4 regions of the Nocardioides montaniterrae genome follow, and region 4 is predicted to be linked to each of the others. Evidence: predicted binding sites of a transcription regulator. Region 4 holds the regulator's gene; each other region holds the start of a gene.

The links. Region 4 encodes LexA, which represses DNA repair genes until DNA is damaged. Its sites were predicted from a motif close to TCGAACANNTGTTCGA; they were not measured.
Region 1: a site for LexA is predicted at 5,287-5,302, ahead of recA (recombinase RecA). Genes of this name have one in related genera too.
Region 2: a site for LexA is predicted at 2,209-2,224, ahead of ACYVJ3_RS11010 (HNH endonuclease signature motif containing protein). Genes of this name have one in related genera too.
Region 3: a site for LexA is predicted at 4,126-4,141, ahead of ACYVJ3_RS02990 (HNH endonuclease signature motif containing protein). Genes of this name have one in related genera too.

What each region holds. Positions count from the first base shown of each region.
Region 1 is NZ_BAAGSB010000005.1:65,350-72,487, reverse strand. Features, by position in the region: gene ACYVJ3_RS09950 (HsdM family class I SAM-dependent methyltransferase) at 1-1,095, shown strand, start outside; gene ACYVJ3_RS09945 (ABC transporter ATP-binding protein) at 1,115-2,053, shown strand; gene ACYVJ3_RS09940 (ABC transporter permease) at 2,053-2,859, shown strand; gene ACYVJ3_RS09935 (ABC transporter permease) at 2,856-3,656, shown strand; gene ACYVJ3_RS09930 (DinB family protein) at 3,720-4,247, shown strand; gene ACYVJ3_RS09925 (DUF3046 domain-containing protein) at 4,296-4,490, shown strand; gene ACYVJ3_RS09920 (HNH endonuclease family protein) at 4,513-5,205, opposite strand; gene recA (recombinase RecA) at 5,459-6,502, shown strand; gene ACYVJ3_RS09910 (regulatory protein RecX) at 6,765-7,138, shown strand, end outside.
Region 2 is NZ_BAAGSB010000006.1:61,406-68,543, reverse strand. Features, by position in the region: gene ACYVJ3_RS11020 (winged helix-turn-helix domain-containing protein) at 1-888, opposite strand, end outside; gene ACYVJ3_RS11015 (hypothetical protein) at 925-1,515, opposite strand; gene ACYVJ3_RS11010 (HNH endonuclease signature motif containing protein) at 2,263-3,498, shown strand; gene ACYVJ3_RS11005 (response regulator) at 4,430-5,092, opposite strand; gene hpf (ribosome hibernation-promoting factor, HPF/YfiA family) at 5,166-5,795, opposite strand; gene ACYVJ3_RS10995 (ComF family protein) at 5,947-6,666, opposite strand; gene ACYVJ3_RS10990 (LpqB family beta-propeller domain-containing protein) at 6,734-7,138, opposite strand, start outside.
Region 3 is NZ_BAAGSB010000001.1:557,690-564,827, reverse strand. Features, by position in the region: gene ACYVJ3_RS03005 (oxygenase MpaB family protein) at 1-501, opposite strand, end outside; gene ACYVJ3_RS03000 (hypothetical protein) at 512-1,243, opposite strand; gene ACYVJ3_RS02995 (oxidoreductase) at 1,317-2,519, shown strand; gene ACYVJ3_RS02990 (HNH endonuclease signature motif containing protein) at 2,852-4,087, opposite strand; gene ACYVJ3_RS02985 (NAD(P)H-dependent amine dehydrogenase family protein) at 4,509-5,618, shown strand; gene ACYVJ3_RS02980 (SDR family oxidoreductase) at 5,615-6,424, shown strand; gene ACYVJ3_RS02975 (MBL fold metallo-hydrolase) at 6,424-7,138, shown strand, end outside.
Region 4 is NZ_BAAGSB010000001.1:252,885-260,022, reverse strand. Features, by position in the region: gene ACYVJ3_RS01385 (SGNH/GDSL hydrolase family protein) at 1-254, shown strand, start outside; gene ACYVJ3_RS01380 (ATP-dependent DNA helicase) at 397-2,292, shown strand; gene ACYVJ3_RS01375 (MXAN_6640 family putative metalloprotease) at 2,279-3,880, opposite strand; gene ACYVJ3_RS01370 (MXAN_6640 family putative metalloprotease) at 3,933-5,591, opposite strand; gene lexA (transcriptional repressor LexA) at 5,646-6,383, opposite strand; gene ACYVJ3_RS01360 (LysM peptidoglycan-binding domain-containing protein) at 6,642-6,977, shown strand.

The DNA of each region.
Region 1 (7,138 bases), on a different contig from region 4:
GCCTGGGCCGGCGAGACGTTCGACGCGGTGGTCGGCAACCCGCCGTTCCTCGGCCAGCTGCGGCGCGCGACCGCGGGCGCGAGCGGTGGCATCGCGGCGTATACCGACACGAGCGCTGCCTTCCTGCACGCCTCGCTCTCCCTGGCCCGTGACGGGGGAGTGGTGGCGCTGGTGCAGCCGCTGTCGGTGCTGGCCGCGCGTGACGCGGGGCCGGTGCGGGCGGCGGTGGCGAGGGCGGGTGACGTGGAGTCCTTCTGGTGCTCGGCGGAACCGGTGTTCGCCGACACGACGGTGCTGACCTGCGTGCCCGTGGTCCGCGTCGGAGCTGTCTCGGCGCTCGACCCGGACGAGTGGGGCTCGCTCGCGGCGCCGGCCTTCGGAGTGCCGCTCGCCCGGTTGTCGCGCGCGGGCGGCGTCGTCGGCGACCTCGCGGCGTGCACGGCCGACTTCCGCGACCAGTACTACGGCCTGGTGCCCCATGTCCGCGATGCTGTGTCCGGCCTGCGCGACGGCGAGGTCCGGCTGGTCACCTCGGGCCTGATCGAGCCGCTGGAGTCGCGGTGGGGTGTGGCTCCCACGCGCTTCGCGCGCCGGACGTACGCCGCCCCAGCCGTCCGCCCTGCCGACCTCCCGCCGAAGCTCGCGGCCTGGGCGCAGCAGCGGCTGGTGCCCAAGCTGCTGGTCGCCGGTCAGGGGCGGGTGATCGAGGCGCTGGTCGACCCCGCGGGCGAGCTGTTGCCGTCGGTGCCGGTCGTCTCCGTCGTACCCCATGATCCCGCCGACGTCTGGCGGCTGGCCGCCGTCCTGTGCGCGCCCCCTGTCGTCGCGTACGCCGCCGCGCGCTACCTCGGCACCGGCCTCAGCGCCGGCTCGGTGAAGGTCAGTGCCAAGCAGCTCGCCGCGCTTCCGTTGCCCCTCGACCGGGCCGCCTGGGACGAGGGGGCCCGGCTGGTTGCTTGCATGCATGCAAGGAGCGGCCCCGGTCTCCTTGCATGCATGCAAGCAAGCGCGGAGGTGATGACCGCGGCGTACGGCATCGACGACCCGGCCCTGACGACCTGGTGGCTGGAACGCGCTGTCCGTGCCCCGGGCTAGGGTCGCGAGCGTGGAGCCGATGATCGAGGCACGGGACCTGCGCAAGACGTTCGGAACGGGCGAGCGCGCGTTCGAGGCGGTCAGCGGCATCGACATCACGGTCGCCAAGGGTGAGGCGTTCGGCTTCCTCGGGCCCAACGGCGCCGGCAAGTCCTCGACGATGCGGATGGTCGCGTCGGTGTCGCCGATCAGTGGCGGAGAGCTGCGCATCCTCGGCATGGACCCGGCGGTCGACGGTCCGCGGATCCGTGCGCGGATCGGTGTCTGCCCGCAGGAGGACACCCTCGACGTCGACCTCAACGTCTACGAGAACCTCTTCATCTACGGCCGTTACTTCGGGCTGTCCAAGGCGGTCGTCAAGCAGCGGGCCGAGGAGCTGCTCGAGTTCGCCAAGCTCACCGACAAGGCGAAGGTGCGTGTCGAGGAGCTCTCCGGCGGCATGAAGCGCCGGCTCACCATCGCCCGCTCGCTGATCAACAACCCCGACCTGCTGCTGCTCGACGAGCCGACCACGGGCCTGGACCCACAGGCCCGCCACCTGCTCTGGGACCAGCTGTTCCGGCTCAAGCAGGCCGGCGTGACGCTGGTGATCACCACCCACTACATGGACGAGGCCGAGCAGCTCTGCGACCGCCTCGTCGTGATGGACAAGGGCCTGATCGTCGCCGAGGGTGCTCCGCTCGACCTGATCCGCCAGTACTCCACCCGCGAGGTCGCCGAGCTGCGCTTCGCGGTCGACGAGGGCACCGAGGACGACCAGGTCGTCGCCGACAAGGTCGCCGACCTCGGCGAGCGGATCGAGGTGCTGCCCGACCGTGTCCTGGTCTACGCCGAGGACGGCGAGGCCGTGCTCGCCGCCGCCCTCGACCGCGGCCTCCAGCCGGTCGCCTCACTCGTACGTCGCTCCAGCCTCGAGGACGTGTTCCTCCGGCTGACCGGCCGGACGTTGGTCGACTGATGACGGCCGAGCCTGCCGAGACCCTGCCCCTCGCCGATGGCGTCCTGCGCCAGGTCGACTACTGGGCCACGCTGTGGAAGCGGACCTGGAAGGGCGTGCTGGCGACCTCGTTCCTCAGCCCGTTCCTCTACGTCCTGGCGATGGGCGTGCTGCTGGGCGGGTTCGTCCACGCCGAACCGGCTCGGCTGGAGGGCGCCCACTCCTACCTCGCGTTCGTCGTGCCCGGCCTGATCGCCGCTCATGCGATGCAGCTCGCGGTCGGGGAGACGACGTACCCGGTCATGGGGATGATCAAGTGGCGCCCCACCTACCGCGCCATGCTGGCGACGCCGCTCGAGGCCCGCCATGTCGTCGGCGCCCACCTCGCCACCGTCGCGCTGCACCTCACCGCGGCGACCGGGATCTATGCGCTGGTGATGGCGCCGTTCGGCGTCTTCGCCACGTGGTGGGGCGCGCTCCTCGCCTGGCTGGTGCAGGTCCTGGTCGGCATGGCGTTCGCGACCTGGGTCTACGGCTTCGCCGCGCGGCTGCAGAACGAGGAGGGCTTCGGGCTGATCTTCCGGCTCGGCATCTTCCCGATGTTCCTGTTCTCGGGCGCATTCTTCCCGGTCGCCAACCTCGGTCACGTCGGCTCGGCGATCGCGCGCTGCACGCCGCTGTGGCAGGGCGTCAACCTCTCCCGGATGCTGACCCTCGACCACGTCATCTGGTGGGTCGCGGGCGTCAACGCCCTCGTCCTCGTGGTGCTCGTCGCGGCGGGCTGGCGGTGGGCCGTGTCCGGACTGCACCGGCGGATGATCGCGTGACCGCCGTACCCTCCGAGCAGCCCAGGATCCTCAGCCCGGTCGCCGCGCTGAGGCTGCTCGTCTACCGCAACTACCTCACCTACCGCCGCGCGTGGAAGCTGTTCATCACCGGCTTCCTCGAGCCGTTCTTCTACCTCCTCTCGATCGGCGTCGGCGTCGGCGCACTGATCGGCGGGTTCACCTTCCAGGGCCACCACGTGGCCTACAGCGCGTTCGTCGCGCCGGCGATGCTGGCGACCTCGGCCTTCAACGGCGCCCTGCTCGACTCGACGTTCAACGTCTTCTTCAAGCTGAAGTACCTCAAGCTCTACGACCAGATGCTCGCCACGCCGCTCACGCCCGCCGACGTCGCGCGCGGCGAGATCGTCTGGGGCCAGCTCCGCGGAGGCGTGTACGCCGCGGTGTTCCTCCTGGTGATGCTGGCGATGGGGATGATCGAGTCGTGGTGGGCGCTGCTGGCGCTGCCTGCGGTGCTGCTGATCGGGTTCGCGTGCAGCTCGGTCGCGATGGCGGCCACGACGTACATGCGCAACTTCCAGGACTTCGACAAGATCACGCTGGTCCAGCTGCCGATGTTCCTGTTCTCGGCGACGTTCTACCCCGTCACGACCTACCACGGAGCGCTGCGCTGGGTCGTGGAGTGCACGCCGCTCTACCGCGGCGTCGTGCTCTGTCGCGAGCTCTGCCTCGGCACGCCCGGCTGGGAGTCGCTGGTCTCGGTGGTCTACCTGCTGGTCATCGGCGCGATCAGCCTGGGCGTCGTACGCCGGCGCCTGGAGCGCCTGCTGCTGACCTGATCTCCTGCGTGGTTGGCAGGATTCCTGCTGTCGCCCGCATGCTGCCAGCGCAAGGGTTGCCCCATGACGATCACCCCCGACACCAAGGACTGGACCTGGGTCCTCGACCGCCCGTGCGGCGAGTGCGGGTTCGACCCGGCGCCGGTCGGCCGCGACGCCATCGCGCAGGCGATCCGCGACAACGCCGCGTTCTGGCAGCATGCGCTGACGCTCGCGGGTGTCGAGGAGCGGCCGGCCCCGGCCACGTGGTCGCCGACCGAGTACGCCTGCCACGTGCGCGACGTGCACCGGATCTTCGGCTCGCGTCTCGCGCTGATGCTCGACCAGGACGACCCGCAGTTCGCCAACTGGGACCAGGACGAGACCGCCGCCGCCGAGCGCTACGACCTCCAGCGTGCCGAGGTCGTCGCGGTCGAGCTGGCGGAGGCGGCACGATCGGTCGCCGCGGCGTACGACGAGGTGCGTGGGGACCAGTGGGGGCGGCGGGGCCGCCGCAGCAACGGCAGCGTCTTCACCGTCGAGACACTCGGCAGGTACCACCTCCACGACGTCATCCACCACCGGTGGGACGTTGGCTCGGTGGTCGGGTAGTCGCGAGCGCCGGCGAGCGACGTATCGAGACCCTGGAAGGATGACCGTGTGCGGCACACGGAGTTCTGGGAGCGGATGGACCACCACCTGGGCTCCGCCTACTCCCGCGTCTGGGCCGACTCGGTGGTGATGAGCGCCCTCGGCGGCCGGACGGCCTCCGCCGCGCTGGCCGCGGGGGAGAGCCCGAAGGACGTCTGGCGCGCGGTCTGGGCCCAGCTCGAGCTGCCCGAGTCGGAGCGCTGACCACCCGCGCTCGGCCGGCGGGTCAGCAGTAGCCCAGCATCTGCCGGAGCGCGGCGACCTCGCTCGGGTCCACCGTGAGGCCCCACGTGCTCTTCACGGTGATCCAGCGCTCGGCGTACGTGCATTGGTAGCCCTTGCGCGGCCGCCAGGCCGCCGGGTCGCCGTCGCCCTTGCTCTCGTTGGTCGGCCCGTCGACCGCGAGCAGCTCGGGCAGCCAGTTGGCGAAGCGGCTGCGCCGGTCGGGCGACCAGTCCCGGGCGCCGGAGTACCAGGCCTCCGCGAGCGGCACCACGTGGTCGATCTGGATCGCGATCGCCTGGTGCAGGTCCTTGAGGTCGGTGAAGACCAGCGTGTGCCCGGTGTAGGGGTCGTGCCAGGTCCCCGCGAGCACGTCGTGGTCGCACCCTCCCTGCTGCCCGACCTCCAGGCTTCCCGGCACGGCGTCCCGCTGCAGCACGTCGTCGCGCTGGTTGCAGCCGTTGCCGTCGACGTCGCGCCATGACTCGCCGTAGGCCGCGCGCAGGTAGGTCCCGTCCTCCCGTGGCCGCGGGGTGACCTCCAGCTGGGAGAGCAGGCGTGCGGCGGCGGTCGCGGATGGCGTGGTCGGCGTCGGTGGCTGGCCGGGTGGGCGCCGCGACTCGCTCGCGACGACCCCGCAGGCGGTGAGGCAGAGGCTGAGGAGGCCGGCAAGAGCGGCGTACGTCGGGCGGGTCATCGCGGCCCATCATGGCCACCGGTGCCGACGGATCGGAGGGGAACCCCGAAATCTCCCGACACGCCGGGGTCATGCCGCACGTCGAACAGGTGTTCGGCTAGCGTTCGAGTCACGACAGGGACCAGTTCCTGTCCACAGGTACGACGCGAAGCGAGCTTGTCCACAAGCACGACCCGGCTGACCAGGCTGTGTCGGGGCCTCGTTCTAGCGTCGCCGATGTACCTGGCACACACCGATGACTGAGGAGAACCCCATGGCCGGCGACGACCGCATGAAGGCGCTTGATGCAGCGCTGATGAACATCGAGAAGAACTACGGCAAGGGTTCGGTGATGCGCCTGGGTGACGAGACCCGCGCCCCGCTGGACGTGATCCCCACGGGTGCGATCGCGCTCGACGTGGCCCTCGGCATCGGAGGTCTCCCGCGCGGTCGCGTGGTCGAGATCTACGGTCCGGAGTCCTCCGGAAAGACCACCGTCGCCCTGCACGCCGTGGCCAGCGCCCAGCGCGCCGGCGGCATCGTGGCGTTCATCGACGCCGAGCACGCGCTCGACCCCGACTACGCCAAGGCACTCGGCGTCGACACCGACGCGCTCCTGGTCAGCCAGCCCGACTCCGGTGAGCAGGCCCTCGAGATCGCCGACATGCTCATCCGCTCCGGCGCGCTCGACCTGATCGTCATCGACTCCGTCGCCGCGCTCGTTCCCCGCGCCGAGATCGAGGGCGAGATGGGCGACAGCCACGTCGGCCTCCAGGCCCGCCTGATGAGCCAGGCGCTGCGCAAGATGACCGGTGCCCTCAACCAGTCCAAGACGACCGCGATCTTCATCAACCAGCTGCGCGAGAAGATCGGCGTCATGTTCGGCTCGCCCGAGACCACCACCGGTGGTCGGGCGCTGAAGTTCTACTCCTCGGTCCGTCTGGATGTACGCCGCATCGAGACCCTCAAGGACGGCACCGACATGGTCGGCAACCGCACCCGGGTCAAGGTCGTCAAGAACAAGGTCGCGCCGCCGTTCAAGCAGGCCGAGTTCGACATCATGTACGGCAAGGGCATCTCCCGCGAGGGCGGTCTGATCGACGTCGGCGTCGAGGCGGGCCTGGTCCGCAAGGCCGGTGCTTGGTACACCTACGAGGGCGACCAGCTCGGCCAGGGCAAGGAGAACGCCCGGACCTTCCTCAAGGACAACCCCGACCTGGCCAACGAGCTGGAGAAGCGGATCCTCGAGAAGCTCGGCGTCACCCCCACGCTCGAGGACGACCTCTCCGACGAGCCGATCGGCGTCGACTCGTTCTGATCATGGCGCGAGCGCGTCGCCTCGCGGCGCGCTCGCCGGACTTGGCCGTCTCGGTTCCTCCGGTCGCTCGTTCCTCGCTCCCTACGTCGCCTCACCGACCGCGCCCGACGACCCCGCGCCTTCGGCGCCGCGCTGCCGCGCGCGGTCGAGGTCCGCTCGGTGCAAGACCGTCTGGCGGCCTGCGGTGGCAGTCGTTGGTTGAGTAGCCCGAGCCGCTAGGCGGGGCGCATCGAAACCGACCCATTCCGAAAGGAGAAGCCCGATGGTGACCCCGCTTCCCTGGAAGTCGCCCACCGCGCCGACGCCCGAGCAGAACCCCGACGCCGAGCCCGACCACGAGGAGATCGCCCGCAAGATCCTCCTCGACCAGCTGACCGGGCAGGCCCGCAGCCGCCACGAGCTCGCTCAGCGGCTGGCGAAGAAGAACGTTCCCGAGGAGATCGCGAACCGGCTGCTCGATCGGTTCGAGGAGGTCGGCCTGATCGACGACGAGGCGTTCGCGCGCCTGTGGGTCGACAGCCGTCAGCGCACCCGCGGCCTTGCCCGTACGGCGCTCGCCCAGGAGCTGCGCCGCAAGGGCATCGCCGACGACACGGCCAAGACGGTCCTCGCCGAGGTCGACCGCGACGACGAGGA
Region 2 (7,138 bases), on a different contig from region 4:
GGCCCGCGCTCGCTCCCACACCACCGGGTCGAAGGGGCTGAGCAGCGCCGCCGCGGTGATCCGGCGCGGCAGCCGCGCCTCGCGGTGGAGGTACGCCGGCCTGCGCCAGCCCTCGACCTGCACCTGGGTGACCTCGCCGGCCTCCTCGAGGGTGGCGACAGCTCGCGCCGTGTCGGCGACGGACATGCGGTAGTAGTCGCGGAGGTCCTGGATCGTGGCCACCCCGTGGCTGCGCGCGGCTCGTCGGACGAGCTCGGTGTGGGCCTCGGCGGGCGTCGGAGTGGGTGCGTCGAGGACCCGCTGCGGCAGCACCCGCTCGGGCACATCGTAGCGGATCTCGAACTGGCTGTTGCGGCCCGCGATCGCAAGGTCACCGGTCGTGAAGAGCCAGTCGAGGACACGGCGTGCGTTGGACCAGTTCCAGCCCCAGTGGTTCTTGCTGCGCGGCAGGCCGGCGTCGAGCTCGCGCGCCGTCGATGCTCCTCGTTCGCGGATCTCCGCGATCAGGCTCTCGGCCAGCCCCGGCTCGGCCTCGACGATCGACCACTTGCCCTGGCGGTGGCGGTAGTGCTCCATCCGGTGCTGCATGTGCGGCCAGAGCTCGACCGGCATGTAGGCCTGCACGTGGGCCCAGTACTCCACCAGCCGCCTGTCCTTGCGTCCGCTGGAGGCTCGTCGCAGGAGGTCGACGTCGTACGGGCCCATCCGGGAGTAGAGCGGCATGAAGTGCGCCCGCTGCAGCACGTTGACGCTGTCCACCTGGAGCACGCCGGTCCGTTGGATCGTGCGGTCGAGCGTGCGCATCGTCGGCGTGCTGTGCGGCTTGTCGGCGAACCCCTGCGCGGCCAGCGCGATCCGCCGGGCCTGGCTCAGCGACAGCGACTCCATGGCGGCAACCTAGCCGCCGGCGCCGACGTACCTCCCTCACCGCCGGCGGAAGGTCCGTCCGTCGTCGGTCGACACGTAGCGCCCGCTGCTCGCCAGCGCGACCAGCGTCCGGCCGCGCACGACGAGGCCGTCGATCCGATCGGGCGCCACGAGGGCGGGCTGGAAAGTGGCGGCGTACGGCGCATAGCGCGCCCAGCTGCCGTCCTGGCTGATCCACAGCCCGTGGTGCTGCGGGCCGAGGTGGCGCCAGCCACGGTCGGAGCTCCACGAGTTGAGCAGCACCAGTAGCCGGCCGTCGGGGAGGACGGCGCTGCCCTCGGTGTAGCCCCGCGCGCCGTGGATCTTGGGCATCACGAACGTCTGCCAGTCCTTGCCCTTCACCGACACCGCGACGGTGTGGAACGGCAGCAGGGTCGCCCCGTCTCCCCCACCGATGAAGATGCGTACGTCGGGGTCGAGCGACGGGACCGCCATCGCCATCAGCCCCTTCATCGGGCCCGTCGTCGGCGTGGCCTCGACGCGCGTGGGCGTCGACTGCTGCGTGGTCGGGTGCTGCTGCGACGGCGCCGCGCCGCAGGCGGCGAGCGCGAGCAGGGCAACGGCGAGGACGACGAGGCGTGGGCTCATGCCTGGTCCGACGCTGGGATCACGCGTTCGGTTGCGATCAGACCGGCATCCGTCGCGACCACCTGCGGCCGACCCAGGGATGACGGGTCCCCGAACGGCAGTGATGGGCGGCGTACCCGCGCGCGTTGCGACGCGCCACCTCCTCGCAGTTGCCCTCGGAGGTCATCGACCATCCGCACGAGCACGACTCCGTGACAGTCCATCGCCCCGGCTGCAGCTCCTCGGCCGCGCCGGTCGACACGCAGTGAAGCGGGTCCCCCATGTGTACGACGGTAAACCGGTCTAGCGCGGCCGGCAGCCGAATCGCTGAGATCGCCGTGGGTCGCCGCCGAGATCGCCGTGGAGCGCCGCCGAGATCGCCGTGGAGCGCCGCCGAGATCGCCGTGGAGCGCCGCCGAGATCGCCGTGTGTTACGTGGCCGGTCCCTCCTGGCTGCCGTTCTGGGTCATCGACTGGCGGCCGCGCTTAGCCGACCGTCCCCCGCCGTCAAGGATCCTCGCTTCGCTCGGCCCGCTTCGCGGCGGCCTCCGGCCGTCCTTGACCGCGGGACCCGGACGGTCGGATTACGGCGCGGATGGGCGACGGCTCGCTTCGCTCGCGCCGCCGCCAAGCGGCCGCCTCCGGCGGATTCCGCTGACCGCGAAAAGTGGCTCTGACCTGCACGTTCGGTCGAATCTTGCATTGAGAAAACGTTCGAACACATGTATGATGAAGGTACGAATCAAGCCTCATCTCTCGGGAGTCACCATGACCGCAGCATCGGTGTCGGAGCACCCGATGCTGCGTGCCGTGAACACCTCCCGCCTCGCCTTCGCGGGTGTCGTGTCAGTCGAGCCGATCTACATGACGGCCGCCGACAAGGCCACGGCGTTGCGAGGGCTGGCAGCGTTGAAGACCCAAGTCGAAGAGGCCGAGATGCGGGTCCTTGCCGCCTCGGGCGACCTTGCTCAAGACACCGGCGCCCGCGACGCAGGCCAGTGGCTGGCCCACCAGACGCACCTCGACCCGCGCACCTGCCACGGCGAGCTCAAGCTCGCCGAAGCGATCGACGAACGGTGGCGCCAGGTCGGCGTCGGCATGCGAGCCGGCACGGTCAACCGCGCCCAGGCGCAGGTGATCGTCTCGGCGTTGGAGAAGCTCCCGCCCGAGATCGACCAGGTCACCCGCCGCCGCGCGGAGAAGCACCTCGTAGAGCTCGCCGGCCAGTTCGGACCCCGCGAGCTGCGGACCCTGGGCGACCGGATCCTCGCCGTCGTCGCACCCGAGATCGCCGATGAAGCAGACGCGAAGGCACTCGAACGCGAAGAACGCTCCGCGCGGGTCAAGACCTCCCTCCGCTTCAAGCGCCTCGGCGACGGCATCACCCGGATCATCGGCCAAGTTCCCGATGCGGTCGCCGCACGCCTCGAGACCTACCTCGACGCGTTCTCCTCGCCCAGGATCTCGACCGGCGAGCGCCTCCCACGGAGCAACCGACTCGGCCAGGCGTTCTGCGCGCTGCTCGAGCACCTCGACCCCACCAAGCTCTCCGCCCACGGCGGCGACACCACCACCGTCATGGTCACCGTGACGCTCGACGACCTGCGGCGCGACCTCGCCACCGCCGGCGTCATCGGCTCCCTCGACGGCGACCTCCGCATCACCGCCGACGAGGCCAGGCGGCTTGCGTGCACCGCGAAGATCATTCCCGTCGTCCTCGGCGGCAAGGGCGAGATCCTCAACCTCGGCCGAGCACGACGGCTCTACTCACCGGCCCAGCACAAGGCCCTCCGCCTGAGGGACAAGCAGTGCCGCGCCGAGGGCTGCTCGATCCCCGCCACCTGGTGCGAAGCACATCATTCGCATCCGTGGAGTCAGGGCGGGAAGACCGACCTCGCTGATGGCGTCCTGCTCTGCAGCCATCACCACCACGTCGCCCACGACGCCCGCATGACCCACGACCTCACGTCGACAGGTGCCTGGCGGTTCCACCGACGTCCCTAAGCCGGAAACCCACCGGCACCCCGTGCCAGCCACCATCCGGATAGAGGCCCATTGGCCACGACACCCTCGGCGCCCGACCGCGGTGCCGATGCGCCGCGCTGTCCCGCAAGACCGTGTGGATCTGGGGTCACTAGGTGGCCACGGATCCACACGATGTGGCCGCCGAAGGCGGCCGCATCGCGTCGGCGCGAGCGAAGCGAGCCGCCGACAACCGCGCCACCAGCGCGCCGCCAGGGACCCGCAGTCAAGGACGCCGAAGGCGCCGCGAAGCGGGCCGAGCGCAGCGAGGATCCTTGACAGCGGGGAGCGGCGCGCTACGCGCGGCCGCCCATGCCCACGAGACGGCGGCCCACTGTGAGACTGACGCCATGCCGATCCTGACCGCGACCGACCTCCTGCCGGAGCGTCCGCAGCGCGTCCTGGTCGCGGGCACGTCGGGATCGGGGAAGACGACGCTGGCGGCGCGGATCGGGGAAAGCCTCGGCATCGAGCACATCGAGATCGACGCGCTCTTCCATGGGCCGGGCTGGACGCCGCGACCGACGTTCGCACAGGACGTCGAGGCCTTCGCGGCACGTCCGACCTGGGTGACCGAGTGGCAGTACTCCGACGTACGGCCGCTCCTGGCGGAGCGAGCCGACCTCGTCGTCTGGCTCGACCTTCCGCGAGCGAGGGTGATGCGGCAGGTCATCAGGCGCACGATCCGCCGGCGACGGCACCGCGAGGTGCTCTGGAACGGCAACGTCGAGCCGGCGCTGGCCACGATCCTGACCGACCCGGAGCACATCGTCCGTTGGGCATGGAACACCCACCACCTGACGGCCGAGCGGATCACCCACCTCACCGCGAGCAGGCCCGAGCTGTCCATCGTCCGGCTCACGAGCCACAAAGAAGCAGACGCCTGGCTCCTGACGATCAAGCAGGCAGACGCCTACTCCAGCTCGACGATCTTCTCGCGGACCGCGAACATGACGGCCTCCATGCGGGAGTGGAGCTGGAGCTTCTCGAGCATGTTCCGGACGTGGTTCTTGACCGTGTTCTCGGAGATCTTGAGGTGGCCGGCCACGTCACGGTTGGACAGGCCCTTGGCGACGAGCCGGAGGACCTCGAGCTCGCGCTCGGTGAGCTTGATGGCCGGGCCGTTGCGAGCGGGCTTGGACATGGTCTTGAACTCGTCGATCAGCTTGGCGGCCATCGAGGGCGAGATCAGCGACTGACCGTCGGCGACGACGCGGATGCCCTGCGCGACCTCCTCGATCGAGGAGTCCTTGAGCAGGTAGCCCGACGCACCGGACTTGACCGCCTCGTAGAGGTCGGCCTCCTCGTCCGACATCGTCAGCATGATGATCTTGGTGGAGGGCAGCGCCTCCTTGATCTTCACGCAGGCCTCGATGCCCGACTCCTTCGGCATGCGCACGTCCAGCAGCACGACGTCAGGCACGGTGCTGATCGCCAGCGCGGCGCCGCGGACGCCGTCACCGGCCTCGCCCACGACCTCGATGCCGGGCTCGACGCCGAGCAGCATCGTCAGACCGCGGCGGAAGAGCTCCTGGTCGTCGACGACCAGGACCCGCACGGGTTCGACACTGTTCACACTTGGCATCATGGCACGACGGCCCGACGAAAGTCCGGTCTAGACACTCCCGTCGGACCGACGTACCAAGGACTCATTCGCCCCCGAGGTCCAGCGAGATCACGCCGTAGTCGTAGCCCTTGCGGCGGTAGACCACCGACGGCCGCTCGCTCTCCTTGTCGACGAACAGGTAGAAGTCGTGCCCGACGAGCTCCATCTCGTAGAGCGCCTGGTCGAGCGTCATCGCCGAGGCCGGGTGGGTCTTCTCGCGTACGACGAGCGGCCCGTCGCCCGTAACGGTGATCGGTCCGACCTGCCGCTCCTCGACCGACGGGGTCACGTCGTGCAGCTCGGTGGCGAGCGCGTTGGCCTGGGCGTCGGAGAGCGCCTGACCGACGGAGACCGGCGTACGACGGCCGCGGTGGACCCGGCGACGGTCGGCTGCGCGCCGCATCTGCGAGGCCATCTTGTCCAGGGCCATGTCGAGGGCGGCCATCTTGTCCTCGGCAGCGGCCTCGGCGCGGATCACCGGACCCTTGGAATATGCGGTGAGCTCTACGTGGACGGCGTGGTCGTGCTGACGCGGATTGGGTTCGGACTCGACTTCGACCTGGACCCGCATGATCCGGTGATCATGCTTCTCGAGCTTGCTCAGCTTCTCGGCAGCATGAGCCCGGAACCGCTCCGAGATCTCCAGGTGCCGACCAGTGACCACAACGTCCATCGTGAACCTCCAAGGTTGGGTTGATGGGACGGAGTCCCGCGCTCGGATCGCCCCTCGCCCACCTCGAGAAGGAGGTGACGAGTTAAAGGCATCCGGGTGGACTCCATGCAACGACGTTAGTGCGCGGGCGGCCAGCATGAAAGGGATTCGTCTACCCAATCTCGCGATCCGCACGCCCCGGCGCGACAGGGGTACGCCGACGCGTCGCCGCCACCGTCGCGACCGCCTCGACCCGCAGGCCGACGGCCTCTAGCGCGCGCTGCGCCTCCCTCGCGGTGGCGCCCGTGGTGAGCACGTCGTCGCAGACGACGACCCGCGCGCTGACCCCGGCCAGGGACGCGATCGCGCGGCTCGGGCACCACATCGACCCGGCCAGGTTGCGGGCCCGCTCCCCTGCCCCGAGGCCCGCCTGGTCGGCCACGCCCGGTCGCAGACGGAGCAACGACGCCACGCGGACCGACCGGCCCGAACGCCGCAGCTGCACCGCACACCGACGGACCAGCGCCCCGGTCGGGTCGTAGCCACGCTGGCGCAGCGCCGAGGCCCGCGACGGCACAGGCACCAGCAGCAGGTCGCCGGACGGCACGGCCGCCTCGACCGCCACGGCCAACAACCCACCCAACGGCCGCGCCAAGGACATCAGCCGCCGCTCCTTGTGCTGGACGACCAGGGCACGGAGCGCGTCGGCGTACTCACCGACGGCCCACGGCGGCGCGAGCGCGACCGGTGTCGGCGAGGGCCAGCGCATCGACGCCGAGCGCGGCAGCACCGCCTCGCAGCCGTGGCACAGCGGTCGTCCCGGGCGACCGCACGCCACGCACGCCGACCCGAGGACGAGGTCGGCGAAGGCGTCGTACAGCCCGGGCGGCACGCCGCCATGTCACCAGCGACCGCGCGCCGGGGCAACCACGCGCCGGCCCCCTGTGGAGGAGCCTCGGTCAGCCGGCGTAGCCGAGCGAGAGCGGCCGGTCGGCCAGCGGGACGCTCAACCGTGTGCGTACGTCGACGAGCGAGCCGCGCAGGACGGCGTACGTCGGCTGCCCGGGGTCGGGCGTCCCGGCGAGCCCGAGCACGTGCCCGCCGAGCACGGTCGAGAGCGTCACGGCACCCACCGTCGAGCCGTCCGCCGGCACGATGTCCACCTGGTAGAGGCTGCCGGGACGGGTCGGGGTCAGGATGGCGACCCGCGTGGGCGAGGCCCACGCGACGTCGTCGACGCGGCCGCGACCGGTCGGGATGACGAACGGGTGCGACGTACGCCGGACCCTGCCGTCGGGCCACGTGTTGACGCGTACGCCGACCACGGCGTCACGCGTCCGGTGGCGGACGACGGCGAGGAGCCG
Region 3 (7,138 bases), 300 kb from region 4:
GTGCATGAAGCCGTCGTAGGTCTCCGGGATGTCCTTGATGCCCATGCGCTGCCCGAGCGCGCGGTAGTAGCTCACCGTCGCGCGCAGCTCGCCCTCGGTGAGCCGCCGCCAGCCGTAGGTGTCGAGCCAGCGCTTGGGCACGACCACGAACGTGGACAGCGTGTAGAGCAGGTCGCCGTTGGAGATGTCGTACCTGCGGTGCATGGCGTTGATCCGGCGTACGGCGGTCCGGCCGGCCTCGCTGTCGAAGCCGTGCACGAACGGCGCCTCGAGCAGCAGCGCCGTGTCGTCGTAGCGCTTCTGGCAGTCCTGGGTGAACTGGCCCGTCTCGTCGAGCAGCCGGCCGATGGAGGGCACGGCGTACGTCCGGAACAGGGCGAAGCTGAGGGCCTGGGTGATGTCCCAGGTGAACTCGTAGAGCGCCAGGTTCTGGACGATCTCGATGTAGTCGGTGTCCGGGTCGAGCGCGTCGTTGCGCTTGCGCCACAGCGTCTTGGCCATGGCTCGCACGCTACTCCCCGATGACGCCCTGCGCCTTGGTCCAGGCCTTGTCGGCGTACGTCGTGATCAGCGAGGGGTCGTTGGAGGTGTCGATGGTGCTGACCGTGACGACGGTGCCGTGCAGCAGGGTCATCTGCGAGTCGATGTACATGTGGATCGTCTGACCGCTCGCGCTGACGGTGCCCTCCGCGTGGTAGCCGATCGCGTCGTCCGCGCCGTCGGGGACCGTGGTCAGGTCGCTGTCGAGGGTCATGTCGAAGCTGGTCCCGTCGGCGACGGTGCCGGTGACCTGCGTGCAGCTCGCGAGCTTGTCCTTGACGTTGCTGAAGACCGTGGCGAGCTCGCCGGCGTCCTGGTAGGAGGACACCTCCGAGGTCACCTGCGGGAGGCCGCTGGACGGCTCGAAGTCGTGGGACGCCTTGGCGACGCGGTGGCCGTCGATCGCGTCGGTCAGCTTGCCGATCTCGGCCAGGCAGCCGGGCGCGTCGCTCTCGGAGCTGTCGGCGGTGGACGTCGTCATCTTCCAGTCGGCGGGGACGTCGGCAGGCCCGAGCGCGGCCTGCTCGGCCTGGGCCTGGGTGAGCGGGGTGCCGGTCGTGGTGACCGTTCCACCACTGTCGGTCGTCGTGTTGCTGTGGCTGCCGAACGGGGAGGCGTCGGAGCCACCGCCGCCGCACCCTGTGACGAGGGTGGCGGACAGGGCGAGGACGGCGAGGGAGCTCAGGCGCGCAGTGCGGGTCATGGTGGTCACCTTCCCACGGCGGACGGCCGCTAACCCATGGCTGACTAGAACGTGTTCCAGTTAGCCTGTGCGTGTGGTCGACGTCTTCGCTCCTGCCCGTCTCGGTCCCGTCGAGCTGCGCAACCGCACGGTCAAGGCGGCCACCTTCGAGGGTCGTACGCCGGACGGGCTGGTCACCGACGAGCTCATCGCCTATCACCTGGCCCCTGCTCGCGGCGGCGTCGGCCTGACGACCGTGGCCTACCTGGCCGTCGCGCCCGAGGGTCGCACGCACCGTGAGGTGATCGTGGTGGGCGACCGTTCGGCCGCCGGCCTCGCCCGGCTGGCCGACGCCGTCCACGCGACCGGCGCGAAGATCGCGGCACAGGTGGGGCACGCGGGTCCGGTGGCGAACGGCCGCTCCAACGGCGTACCCGCCATCGCGGCGTCGCGGATGCCCAGCCCGCTCTCGATGCAGATGATCCGATCGGCCTCGGAGAAGGACCTGACCCGGGTGACGCGGGCCTACGTCTCCGCCGCGCGCACGCTCGTCGATGCCGGGTTCGACGTGCTCGAGCTGCACATGGCGCACTCCTACCTGATCTCGTCGTTCCTGGCGCCTGGCCTGAACCGACGCAGTGACCGCTGGGGTGGGTCGCTGGAGAACCGGGCGCGGCTGGCGCGCCAGGTCGCTCGCGCCGTACGCGAGGAGGTCGGCGCGGCCGCGGCGGTGACGGCCAAGATCTCGGTGTCCGACGGCTTCCGTGGGGGAGTGACGACCGAGGACGGCATCGCGTTCGCCCAGCTGCTCGAGGCCGACGGCCACCTGGACGCCCTGCAGCTCTCGGGCGGCTCGTCGCTGATGAACCCGATGTACCTCTTCCGCGGCGGCGCCCCCGTCGAGGAGTTCGCCGCGACCATGCCCGCGGTCGTGCGGTTCGGGATGAGGACGCCGGTCGGCCGCTCGTTCATGAAGGCCTACCCGTGGGAGGAGGCGTACTTCCGGCCCAAGTCGCTGGAGTTCCGCGCCGCCCTGACGATGCCGTTGATCTTCCTCGGCGGCGTCAACTCGACCGCCACCATGGAGCGCGCCATGGATGACGGCTTCGACTTCGTCGCCATGGGCCGCGCCCTCCTGCGTGAGCCCGACCTGGTCGCTCGGCTGGCGGCCGGTCGCGCGACCGAGGGCATCTGCATCCACTGCAACCGCTGCATGCCGACCATCTACTCCGGTACCCGCTGCCCCGAGTGGTCGGCCGAGCAGGTCATCCCGGTTCCTCCGGTCGTCCCGGCCTGAGGGCGCTCGTACGCCGCTCCCGGGCTGGTGTCGCTCCTGGTCGGTGTGGTTCCTGGTCGGTGTGGCTCCTGGTCGGTGTGGCGGCCGCGCTTAGCGCGCCGCTCCCCGCCGTCAAGGATCCTCGCTGCGCTCGGCCCGCTTCGCGGCGCCTTCGGCGTCCTTGACTGCGGGTCCCTGGAGGCGCGCTGGTGGCGCGGGTGTCGGCACGGCCTTCGGCCGCGCCGACGCGATGCGGCCGCCTTCGGCGGCCACATCGGTGTGTTCGTTGGGCCGTGTTCGACATTGTGGAGTTCTGGGGTCACCAGGTGGCTCTGGGACTCCACGATCTGGGTCTAGGGCCGGCGGTGGAACCGCCAGGCGCCGGTCGGCATCACCTCATGGGCCATGCGCGGGTCGTGGGCGACCTGGTGATGGTGACTGCAGAGGAGCACGCCGTCTTTGAGGTCGGTCTTCCCGCCGGCTGACCATGGATGTGAATGATGTGCTTCGCACCAGGTGGCGGGGATCGAGCAGCCCTCGGCCCGGCACTGCTTGTCGCGCAGGCGGAGGGCCTTGCGCTGGGAGGCGTTGAACAACCGCTGGGCCCTGCCCAGGTCGAGGACCTCGCCCTTGCCGCCGAGGACGACGGGGATGATCTTGGCGGTGCAGGCCAGGCGCCGGGCCTCGTCAGCGGTGATCCGGAGGTCGCCGTCGAGGGAGCCGATGACGCCGGCAGTGGCGAGGTCGCGCCGCAGGTCGTCGAGGCTGATGGTGACCATGGCCGTGGTGGCGTCGCCGCCGTGGTCGGGGAGCTTCTTGGGGTCGAGGTGCTCCAACAACGCACAGAACGCTTCGCCAAGACGACGACTCCGCGGGAGGCGCTCGCCGGTCGAGACCCGCGGTGAGGAGAACGCGTCGAGGTAGGTCTCCAGCCGCGCGGCGACGGCGTCGGGCACTTGGCCGACGATGCGGGTGATGCCGTCGCCGAGGCGCTTGAACCGGATCGAGGTCTTGACCCGGGCGGACCGTTCCTCGCGCTCCAACGCCTTTGCATCGGCCTCATCTGCGATCTCGGGCGCGACCACCGAAAGGATCCGATCGCCCAGCGTCCGCAGCTCACGCGGACCGAACTGACCGGCGAGCTCGACGAGGTGCTTCTCGGCACGACGGCGGGTGACCTGGTCGATCTCAGGGGGCAGCTTCTCCAGTGCGGTGACGATCACTTGGGCCTGCGCGCGGTTGACCGCGCCAGCACGCATGCTCGCCGCGACCTGGGAGCACTTCTCGTCGATCGCTTGGGCGAGCTTCATCTCGCTGTGGCAGGTGCGCGGGTCGAGGTGCGTCTCGTGGGCCAGCCACTGGCCTGCGTCGCGGACGCCGGTGTCCTGGGCGAGGTCCCCGGAGGCGGCGAGGACCCGCATCTCGGCCTCTTCGACCTGGGTTTTCAACGCTGCCAGCCCTCGCAACGCCGTGGCCTTGTCGCCCGGTGTCATGTAGATCGGCTCGACCGATGCGACCTCGTGGAAGGCTCGACGGGAGGTGTTCACCGCACGCAGCATCGGGTGCTCTGACACCGATGCTGCGGTCATGATGACTCCCGAGAAGGATGGCTTGATTTCTGCCTCAATAGTACGCCTGTTCGAACGATTCTTCAATGCAAGATTCGACCAAACGTGCAGGTCAGAGGCACTTTTCGCTGCCAGCGGAATTGGTTTCGATACGCCCTCGCCTAGCGGCTCGGGCTACTCAACCAACGGCCGGGAGGCGGCCGCATTGCGGCGGCGCGAGCGAAGCGAGCCGCCGCCCATCCGCGCCGCGATCCGAACGTCCGGGCCCCGCGGTCAAGGACGCCGTAGCGCCGCGGAGCGGGCCGAGCGAAGCGAGGATCCTGGACGGCGGGGGACGGTCGGATAAGCGCGGCCGCCAGTCGATGACGCGGAACACCGACCAGGAGCCACCGGCCACCCGGAACACCTTCCCCAAAGGTAGAACGTGTTCTAGATTCAGGGCATGTCCCAGGTGATCCCCGAGAAACCGCTGCGAGTCGTCGTCTGGTCGACGGGAACGATCGGACGGCACGCGATCGCGGGTGTCGATGCGCACCCCGACCTCGAGCTCATCGGTGTCTGGACCTCCACCAAGGACAAGGAGGGCAAGGACGCCGGCGAGCTCGCGGACCTCGGCCGGACCCTCGGCGTCGCAGCCACCACCGACCGCGACGCCCTGATCGCACTCCGCCCCGACTGCATCGTGCACGGCGCGATGACCGACGACCGGCTCTTCGAGTCGATCGAGGACCTGACCGGCTTCATCCGCGACGGCGTCAACGTCGTCTCCAGCGGCCCGGTGATCCTGGTCCACCCGCAGGGTGCCTTGCCGGACGACTTCATCGAGACGATCAACGAGGCGGGCAGGAGCGGCAACGCCAGCCTGCACGTCAACGGCATCGACCCCGGCTTCGCCAACGACGTGCTGCCGCTGGTGATGACCAGCCTCAGCCAGCGCATCGACCACATCCGGGTGAGCGAGATCGCGGACTACTCGACGTACTACCAGCCCGTGGTCATGCGGGACATCTACGGCTTCGGCCAGCCGATGGACGCCGAGCCGCTTCTCTGGCACGCAGGCATCCTCTCCAGCGCCTGGGGCCCGGTGGTCCGCGTGATCGCGGCCGGCCTCGGCGTCACCCTGGACGAGCCGCTGACCGAGGAGGTCGAGCGTCGCCCGGCGGCAAGCGACTCCAAGACCTACAGCCTCGACATCGCCGAGGGCACGATGGGCAGCGTCCGCTTCCGCGTCATCGGCAAGGTCGACGGCGTACCTCGCATCACCCTCGAGCACGTCACACGCACCGACGCCGAGAGCGACCCCGACTGGGCCACGCCCCTCGAGGGCGACGGCTGCTACCGCATCGAGATCACCGGCGAGCCCTGCATGAAGGTGGAGTTCACCCACCACGGCGAGAACGGCGACCACAACGTCTCCGGGATGATCGTCACGGCCCAACGGCTGATCAACGCCGTCCCCGCCGTCGTCGCGGCGAAGCCGGGTCTCGTCAGCCCGATCGACCTCCCCCTCATCACCGGCCGCGGGCTGGTCTCGACCAACGGAGCAGCATGAGCATCCTCGACCGCTTCAGCCTCACCGACCACGTCGCCGTCGTCACCGGAGCGGGCCGCGGCATCGGCGCAGCCACCGCGATCGCGCTCGCCGAGGCGGGCGCCGACGTGCTCATCTCGAGCCGCACCGAGAGCCAGCTCCAGGAGGTTGCCAAGAGGATCGAGGCGACCGGCCGACGGGCGGTCGTCGTACCGGCCAACCTGAGTCACACCGACGAGGTCGCGGCCCTGGCCGAGACGGCCTTCAACGAGTTCGGTCGCCTCGACATCGTCGTCAACAACGTCGGGGGCACGATCCCGAACGCGTTCCTCGACACCGACGTCGACTACCTGAGCGAGGCGTTCCACTTCAACGTCGCCACCGCCCACGCGCTGAGCCGCGCGGCGGTGCCGCTGATGCTCAAGTCCGCAGCGCCCGACAGGCAGAAGTCGATCACCAGCATCAGCTCGATGATGGGACGTACGGCGGCCCGCGGCTACCTCGCCTACGGCACCGCCAAGGCGGCGCTCGCGCACTGGAGCCGCCTCGCCGCGACCGACCTGTCGCCGCACATCCGCGTCAACGGCATCTACGTCGGCTCGGTGATGACGAGCGCGCTCGAGTTCGTGGCCGGCGTACCGGCGATGAAGGAGCAGATGGAGACGCGCACCCCGCTCGGCCGGATCGGTGAGGCCGAGGACATCGCGGCGGGCGTCGTCTACCTGTCCTCCCGGGCCGGTCAGTTCGTGACCGGCAAGCTGCTCGAGATCGACGGTGGCATCCAGGAGCCCAATCTGGACCTCGGGCTGCCAGACTTGCTGCCGTGATGCCGTCCGAGAGCTCCACCTCCAGCACGCCGACCGGCGCCGCCGTCTCGCCCGACTCCGGCGAGCACTGGGCGGCGGAGGGCGCGTGGCAGGTGGCCGATGGCATCCACCGCATCCCGCTGCCGCTGCCGATGGACGGCCTCAAGGCCGTCAACGTGTACGTCGTCGAGGGCGACGACGGGCTCACCCTGGTCGACGGTGGCTGGGCGATCCCGGTCGCTCGCGAGATCCTCGAGCGCAGCCTGAAGTCCCTCGACGCCGGCTTCGGCGACATCAAGCGGTTCCTGGTCACCCACGTCCACCGCGACCACTACACGATGGCGGCCGTCCTCGGCGGAGAGTACGGCGCCGAGGTGGCGCTCGGCCGCGAGGAGGAGCCCGCGCTCCACCTGCTCAACAACATCGACGACCTCGACGACAACCCGTTCATCCCGATGCTCATCACGGCCGGCGCGCACGACGTCGCCGACATGTGGCGCCAAGGCGCCCGTGACGTGCCCGACCCGGTCCAGTGGCGCTACCCCGACATCTGGCTCGAGGGCGACACCCGCTTCGACATCGGCACTCGCACCCTCGACGCGGTGCACACACCCGGGCACACCCCGGGCCACTACGTGTACGCCGACCGCGCCGACGGTCTCCTCTTCGCCGGTGACCACGTGCTCCCCACGATCACGCCGTCGATCGGCTTCACCGTGCCGGCGGTCGACGGCA
Region 4 (7,138 bases):
TCGAGGCCGGCTTCGGTCGGCTGCTCGCCGCCACGAAGGGCCACGAGCTGGTCGTCGTCGGGCCGCCACCGGCTCCGTCGCGGGCGGCATCGGCCGCGCGGGTCGACGTACTCCTCGAGCGGCTGTGCGCCGCCGCGGGCGTCCCCTACGTCTCCACGATCGGGCTGCACCTGCCCTACCTGCCGGACCGCCTGCACCTCACGCCGGACGGCCACCGGATGTTCGGCGACGCCGTCGCGCTCGCCCTGGCATGAACCCTGTGGAGGAGCCGCCCGACTCGTCGGTCGGCTCCTCTAAGGTTCTCGGGTGTCATCAGCCGAGCAGCCTCCTGTCCGCGCCACCCTCGCGGCGGCGGTCGAGGCGCTCGGAGGTCAGCCCCGTGAGGGCCAGGCACAGATGGCAGAGGCCGTCGGCCAGGCGCTGAGCGGTCACCAGCACCTGCTCGTCCAGGCCGGCACCGGCACCGGCAAGTCGCTCGGCTACCTCGTGCCAAGCCTGCTCCACGACGACCGCGTCGTCATCGCGACGGCGACCCTCGCCCTGCAGCACCAGCTCGTCGAGCGCGACCTCCCGCGCCTGGTCGAGGCCGTCGGCAAGCTGCCCGGCGTCGACGCGTCGTACGCCGTCCTCAAGGGCCGCTCCAACTACGCCTGCCTGCACCGCATCCGCGAGGGCGCACCGGACGACCAGGGTGAGCTGATCCAGGCCGAGGACGCCCTCGGCGCGCTCGGCAAGAAGGTGCTCGAGCTGCGCGAGTGGGCCGAGTCCGAGTCGTCCGACGGCGGCACGGGGGAGCGCGACAACGCCCCGCGCCACACCGATCGCGAGTGGAAGCAGGTCAGCGTCAGCGCCCGCGAGTGCCTCGGGGCCGCGCGCTGCGCGTTCGGCCAGGAGTGCTTCGCCGAGCGCGCCAAGGAGAAGGCGCAGAAGTCGCACCTCGTCGTGACCAACCACTCCCTGCTCGCCATCGATGCGATCGAGGGCATCCCGATGCTGCCGGAGTATGACGCCGTGGTGGTCGACGAGGCCCACGAGCTCGTCGCACGGGTGACCCAGGCGGCCACCGCCGAGCTGTGGGTCGCTGAGGTCGAGCGGTCGGCGCGGCGCGCCGTACGACATGTCCAGGGCGACCAGGCGCACGACCTCGCCGACGCCGCCGACACGCTGCGGGCGGCCGTCAACGACACCGACGCCGGCCGGATCGAGACGCTCCCGGCCGACCTGGCCGACGCGCTGGCGCTGGTCCGCGACTCAGCGCGGGCGTGCATCTCGGCCTTCCCCAAGCAGGAGTCCGGCTCCGAGCCCGACGCGGCCTTCGCGCAGGCCAAGGCCGGTGTGCAGGACGTCTTCGCGGTCGCCGAGCGGATGGCTGCCAACTCCGAGCACGACGTGCTGTGGCTGAGCGAGGGCACCGACCGGCTGCCCCCACGACTCGCGATCGCGCCGCTCCAGGTGTGGGGCCAGCTGCGCGACAAGCTGCTCGCCGAGAAGACGGCCGTCCTCACCTCCGCCACCCTCACCCTCGGCGGCGACTTCAACGCCATCGCGACCTCCGTCGGTCTCAAGCCGACCGAGCGCATCGCGCCCGGCACCCCCACCGAGAAGACCGAGAAGGATCGCGAGCCGTGGGTCGGTGTCGACGTCGGCAGCCCGTTCGACTACGGCAAGCAGGGGATCCTGTACGTCGCCCGCCACCTGCCGCCCCCCGGACGCGACGGTCTCGGCCCCGCGCAGCTCGACGAGATCGTCGACCTCATCGACGCGGCCGACGGGCGCACGCTCGGCCTGTTCTCCTCGCGGCGTGCCGCCGAGGCCGCGGCCGAGCACGTCCGGATCAAGCTGCCGCACCTGACCACGCTGGCGCAGGGCGACGCCCAGCTGCCCGAGCTGGCGCGGCAGTTCGTCGACGATCCGCACACCTGCCTGTTCGGCACCCTCGGCCTGTGGCAGGGGCTCGACGTACCCGGTGACACCTGCCAGCTGGTGATCATCGACCGGATCCCGTTCCCGAGGCCCGACGACCCGCTCATGAGCGCCCGCGCCCAGGCGGCCGACAAGGCCGGCGGCAACGGCTTCATGCAGGTCTCCGCGACCCACTCGGCGCTGCTGCTCGCGCAGGGCGCCGGGCGGTTGATCCGCACCCACACCGACCGTGGTGTCGTCGCGGTGCTCGACCCACGGCTGTCGACCGCCCGCTACGGCAGCTTTTTGAAGGCGAGCCTGCCGCCGATGTGGTCGACGACAGACCCGCAGGTGGCCCGCCAGGCGTTGAAGCGGCTCAGCTCGCGATGACCTGCACCGACGCACCGGGGTTGTCGTCGGTGGAGGTGCCCATGCAGGTGTGGTCGAAGCCGAGGTACTGCCAGCAGTTGTAGCCGACGCCCGCGTTCACGATCGTGAGCTGGACCCAGGCGACCGAGGCCTTGGTGAACGGGAGCGTGGTGGTCGCGCCGAGTGCCGGGTTCACCCGCTTGGTGTGGCCGTCGGTGGTGTGCACGACGATCGTGTCGAGCACCCAGTGACCCGGGTTGGCGTGGAACGTGACGCTGAGCTGGGAGGCGCTCGCCGCCGGCGTGACCTGGTACGTCGCCGACGACTGGTGCGCCAGGCTCGGCTTCCAGGTCGCCTTGTTGCCGAGCAGCTGCGGCAGGCTCGTCGTACCGGTCAGCGGTGCGGGCTTGTAGGCGCCGCCCTCTCGGTAGTGCTGGCCCGGGTGCAGGTTGGCGACGGCGAAGTTGCGCAGCTGGTTGCCGAACGTCGTACCGACCTCGTTGAGTGCGGTGCGGATCGCCACGATGGAGTAGCGGCGGCCGACCGCGAGCTGCCACATCCGCTTGACCAGCTTGGGCATGATGCCCTGCTTGGCGCCGTATCTCTCGGTGAGGAAGCGGAAGAAGATCCACGTGCCGTACTGGTGCCCGTCGCTGTTGAACAGGTCGAGCGCCTGGCCGGGGCGGCCCATCGGGCCGAGCCTGAGGTACTGACGGTTGTCGTTGATGGTGGTGTAGAGCTGGTCCTCGGCCCACGTAGCCGTGGCCTCCATGAACCACTGGTCCTCGTCGATGTCGTAGGCGAACTGCACCGCGTGGAAGTACTCATGGGCCGCGGTCACCTCGAGGTTCTGCTCGGGGGTGTGCGCGGGGAACTTCGTCTTGGAGTAGTTGTTGTCCAGCACGCAGTAGGCGTAGACCGCGTAGTGCTTGGAACCGTCGTTGTCGTCGTTCAGCTTGGGGTCGTCGGTGGTGCAGAAGCCGTAGACGCCGTTGTCGCCGACGTCGGCGAGGTAGATGTCGCGGCGCGAGTCACCGCCGCGCCCGCCGTCACCGCGCGGCGAGCGGTAGCCCGCCCGCTGGTAGACGCGGTCGATCCGGGAGAGCTGCTTGAGGTCGAACTCGACGACGTCCGGGATGCCGTTGTGCGCCCGACCGCTCCAGGTCCCACCGCGGCCGTCGTCCTCGCGAGGTACGCCGTTGCGTGCGTCCTGGGACTTCTTGACGTAGTGGATGCAGATCCGGCTCGTGCAGAGCTTGTGCTGCTTGGCACCGCTCTTCCAGCACACGCCGTCGGCCTTGGAGCAGGTCGAGGGCTGCGAGGGCCGGGCGAAGTAGCGCTCCGCGACCGCGCGCTGGGCCGGCGGCAGGCTGTTCTTGGTGACGGCCAGGTTGCGCAGCGCCATGGTCAGGTCCGGGTGACCGTTGCTGCCGTTGCCGGCCAGGATCTGCTGCACCGACTGCAGCGCCGCCTGGGCGTGCAGCAGCGCCCGGCTGAGGCCGTTCGCCCCCGGGGAGGGCGGTGTCGTTCCGGCGTACGCCGATGGCGTGGTGAGCGTGAGGCCCAGCGCGATCAGCAGTGCAAGGGTCAGGGTCCGGGTCCGAGACATGCACTCGAGCCTAAGCGGTCGTCCGCCGGACCGGCGAACGACCGCTCCCGTCTCAGCTCTTGTACGCCGTCGCGACCAGGCTGTCGGCGGTGTTGTCGTCGTAGCTGTGGCTCGACCAGCAGCTGTACTGCAGCTGGTTCGGGTTCGGCTGGTCCCAGCAGGAGAAGCGCGTCGAGGTGTTGAGGAGCTCGACCTCGACGTTCTTCACGAGCTGGTAGCCGAACTTGATGCTGACGGTCGCGTTGCCGCTGGCGTCCAGCTTGATCAACCGCATGGCGTGCGACCCGGAGCGGTAGTTGGTCCACAGCGTCGCCGCCGCGCCCCGCGCCCGGTTGGGCAGGTCGAAGTGCAGCCGCGGGCGCCAGCTGCTGGCCATGCCGCGGATGGTGCTCAGCCGGATGGCGACGTAGCTGAGGTGCTTCAGGGTGCCGTGGACCTTGACCACCTTCTTGCCGGGCCCCACGCGGGTGCTCACGGCGACCGGTGCGCTCGGGTAGTGGTTGGCCGCAGCCTCACGGAAGAACTTCGTGGGGTGGCGGGCCGCGAGGGCGAAGCCGCTGAACACCTTGGAGAGGCTGGTGCCGCGCGACGCGAGCACGGCCGAGATCGCCTGGGTGGAGTACATGTCCTGCGCGGCCGGGTTGGCCGCCTTGTTCGCGTCCATGTGCTGCCACAGGTTCAACATCACCACGGGCAGTGCGTTGTTGGCATCCATCTGCGGAGCGACGCGCTCGGTGAGGTAGCGGAAGAAGATCCAGGTGCCGTACCAGTGGCTGTTGTTGACGTCCATGGGCAGGCCCGGGTTGGAGATCGGGCTGTAGCGCAGGTACTGCAGGTTGTCGTTGACGTCGGTGTAGAGCTGGTCCTCGGCCCAGGTGGCCGTCGCCTCCTTGATCCAGTCGTCCTCACCGATGTCGTAGGAGAACTGGACGGCGTGGAAGAACTCGTGCGCGGCGGTGACCTGGACGTTCTCCATGGGCGTGTTCGTCGGGAACTCGGCCTGGGAGAAGTTGTTGTCGAGCACGCAGTACGCCGACACCGCGTAGTCGGTCATGTCCGGGTCGTCGCTGGTGCAGTAGCCGTAGGTGCTCGGGCCGAGGTTGGCCAGGTAGATGTCGGTCCACCCGTTGGGGCCATGGTTGGTGCTGCCGGAGTCATCGAGCGGCATGCGGTAGCCGGCCGCGGCGTAGACGGAGCGGACGTGCACCACGATGGCCAGGACCATGTCGACGTAGTCGGGCGTGGTGTTGGCGTCGGGGCCGTCCTGTGCGCTGACGCCGTTGGTCGGGTCCTCCGCCGCGGTGACGTAGTGGACGCAGATGCGGTCAGGGGTGGAGCAGACGTAGTGCGCGTTCGTGCGGTACACCGGGTCGCCGGAGCCGTCGCTGGTCGCGCTCGGGCGGGCGAAGAGGCGGTCGGCCTGGACCTGCTGGTCCTTGCTCAGCGACCGGTAGGCGACGCGCAGGTCCGACAGCACGATCGAGGCGTCCGTCGTCCGTTGGATGGCGCGGGCCTCGCGACGGGTGCCGTGGAACAGCGTCTCGGCCCGCTCGAGAGCGGCGGTGGCCTGTGCGTGGGAAGGCAGAGCGCGCCCGTGGCCGGGCGCGGCTGGCGGGGCAGGCGTGGCGGTCGCACTGAGCGGGCTCGCGAACGCGGTGCCGAGGACGAGGACGAGGACGCCGGCGTACGACCTGGCGCGGGTGCTGAGCATGCGCGCCAGACTAGGTGCGGAGCGCGGATTTCCCGCGCTCCGCGGCCTAGTGGACTAGACCTTCCGCAGCACCGCGGTGACCTTGCCCAGGATCGTGGCGTGGGTGCCGTCGATCGGTTCGAAGGCAGGGTTGTGCGGCAGCAGCCAGACCTTGCCGTCCTTGCGGCTCAGGGTCTTGACCGTGGCCTCGCCGTCGATCATCGCGGCGACGATCTCGCCGTTCTCGGCGGTGTTCTGCTGGCGGATCACGACGTAGTCGCCGTTGCAGATCGCGGCCTCGATCATCGACTCGCCGCTGACCTCGAGCAGGAACAGCTGGCCGTCGCCGACGAGCTGCTTGGGCAGCGGGAAGACGTCCTCGACGCGTTCCTCGGCCAGGATCGGGCCACCGGCGGCGATGCGGCCGACGAGCGGGACGTTGCTCGGCGTCGGCGCGGCGTCGTTGATGCCGGTCTCGTCGAAGCTCGACTCGGCGTCGTCGGTCGGGCCCGCGCCGGTGAGGGGCTTGCGCTTCTGGAGGCTCTCGGGCAGGAACACCTCGATCGCGCGGGGCAGGTGCGGGTCGCGGCGTACGAAGCCCTTGGCCTCGAGGGCACGCAGCTGGTGGGCGACGCTGGAGGTGCTGGTCAGGCCGACGGCCTCGCCGATCTCGCGCATGGAGGGCGGATAGCCGCGGGAGTCGATGGCCTTCTTGATCGTGGTCAGGATGCGCTGCTGGCGCGGGGTCAGGCCGGAGCCGTCCGGGGGACCGTCGGGGAGCTCGCTGACCGGGCGGATCGCCTTCTTCGTCATGCCTCCGACCGTAACCCCGATCACTCCCGTGATCAAACAGGTGTTCGAGGTGGGCGTGTCGCGGCGGCGTACGACACGCCGTCGAACAAGTTTGCGATGAAATGCACGGGATTGTTCGAATGGGTGTTCTAACATCGTCCATGTGTTCGATCGAACGTCTGATCGAGATACGGACAGGACCTTCACCGAGGGTTGTGTCGGTGCCTTCCGCTTGACTCTGATCGAACACGGACCAGACCCACTTCCCCGGAGGTCACGATGAGCACCATCAGCTTCAGCCCCACCTACGACTACCGCCCGCAGCTGCGCCTCACGCGCCGCGGCCGGCTGGTCGTCCTCGCCCTCGCGCTGATCGCGATCTTCGCGATCGGCCTGGCGGTCGCCTCGGCCTCCGCCGGTGGCGCCCACGCGGGCGACGCTGACGTGCACGTCGTGACCGTCCACCCCGGCGACACCCTGTGGGACATCGCCGGCACGGCCGCGGGGTCGGTCGGCGTCACGACGGGCGAGATGGTCCAGCGCATCACCGACCTCAACGACGTCACCGACGGCATGGTGTACGCCGGCCAGGACCTCCGGGTCCCGAACAACTAGGACTCCGCGCCCCGGACGGCGCGGTTCACAACTGAATACAGACTTCGCCTGCCGCCTCGACCCCGGCAGGCGTTGGGGAAGACGAGAGCCCGGTCCAGATTTCCCCTGGACCGGGCTCTCGCGGTTTTTCCACAGGGGCAGGCCGACGCTGTTGATCGCCG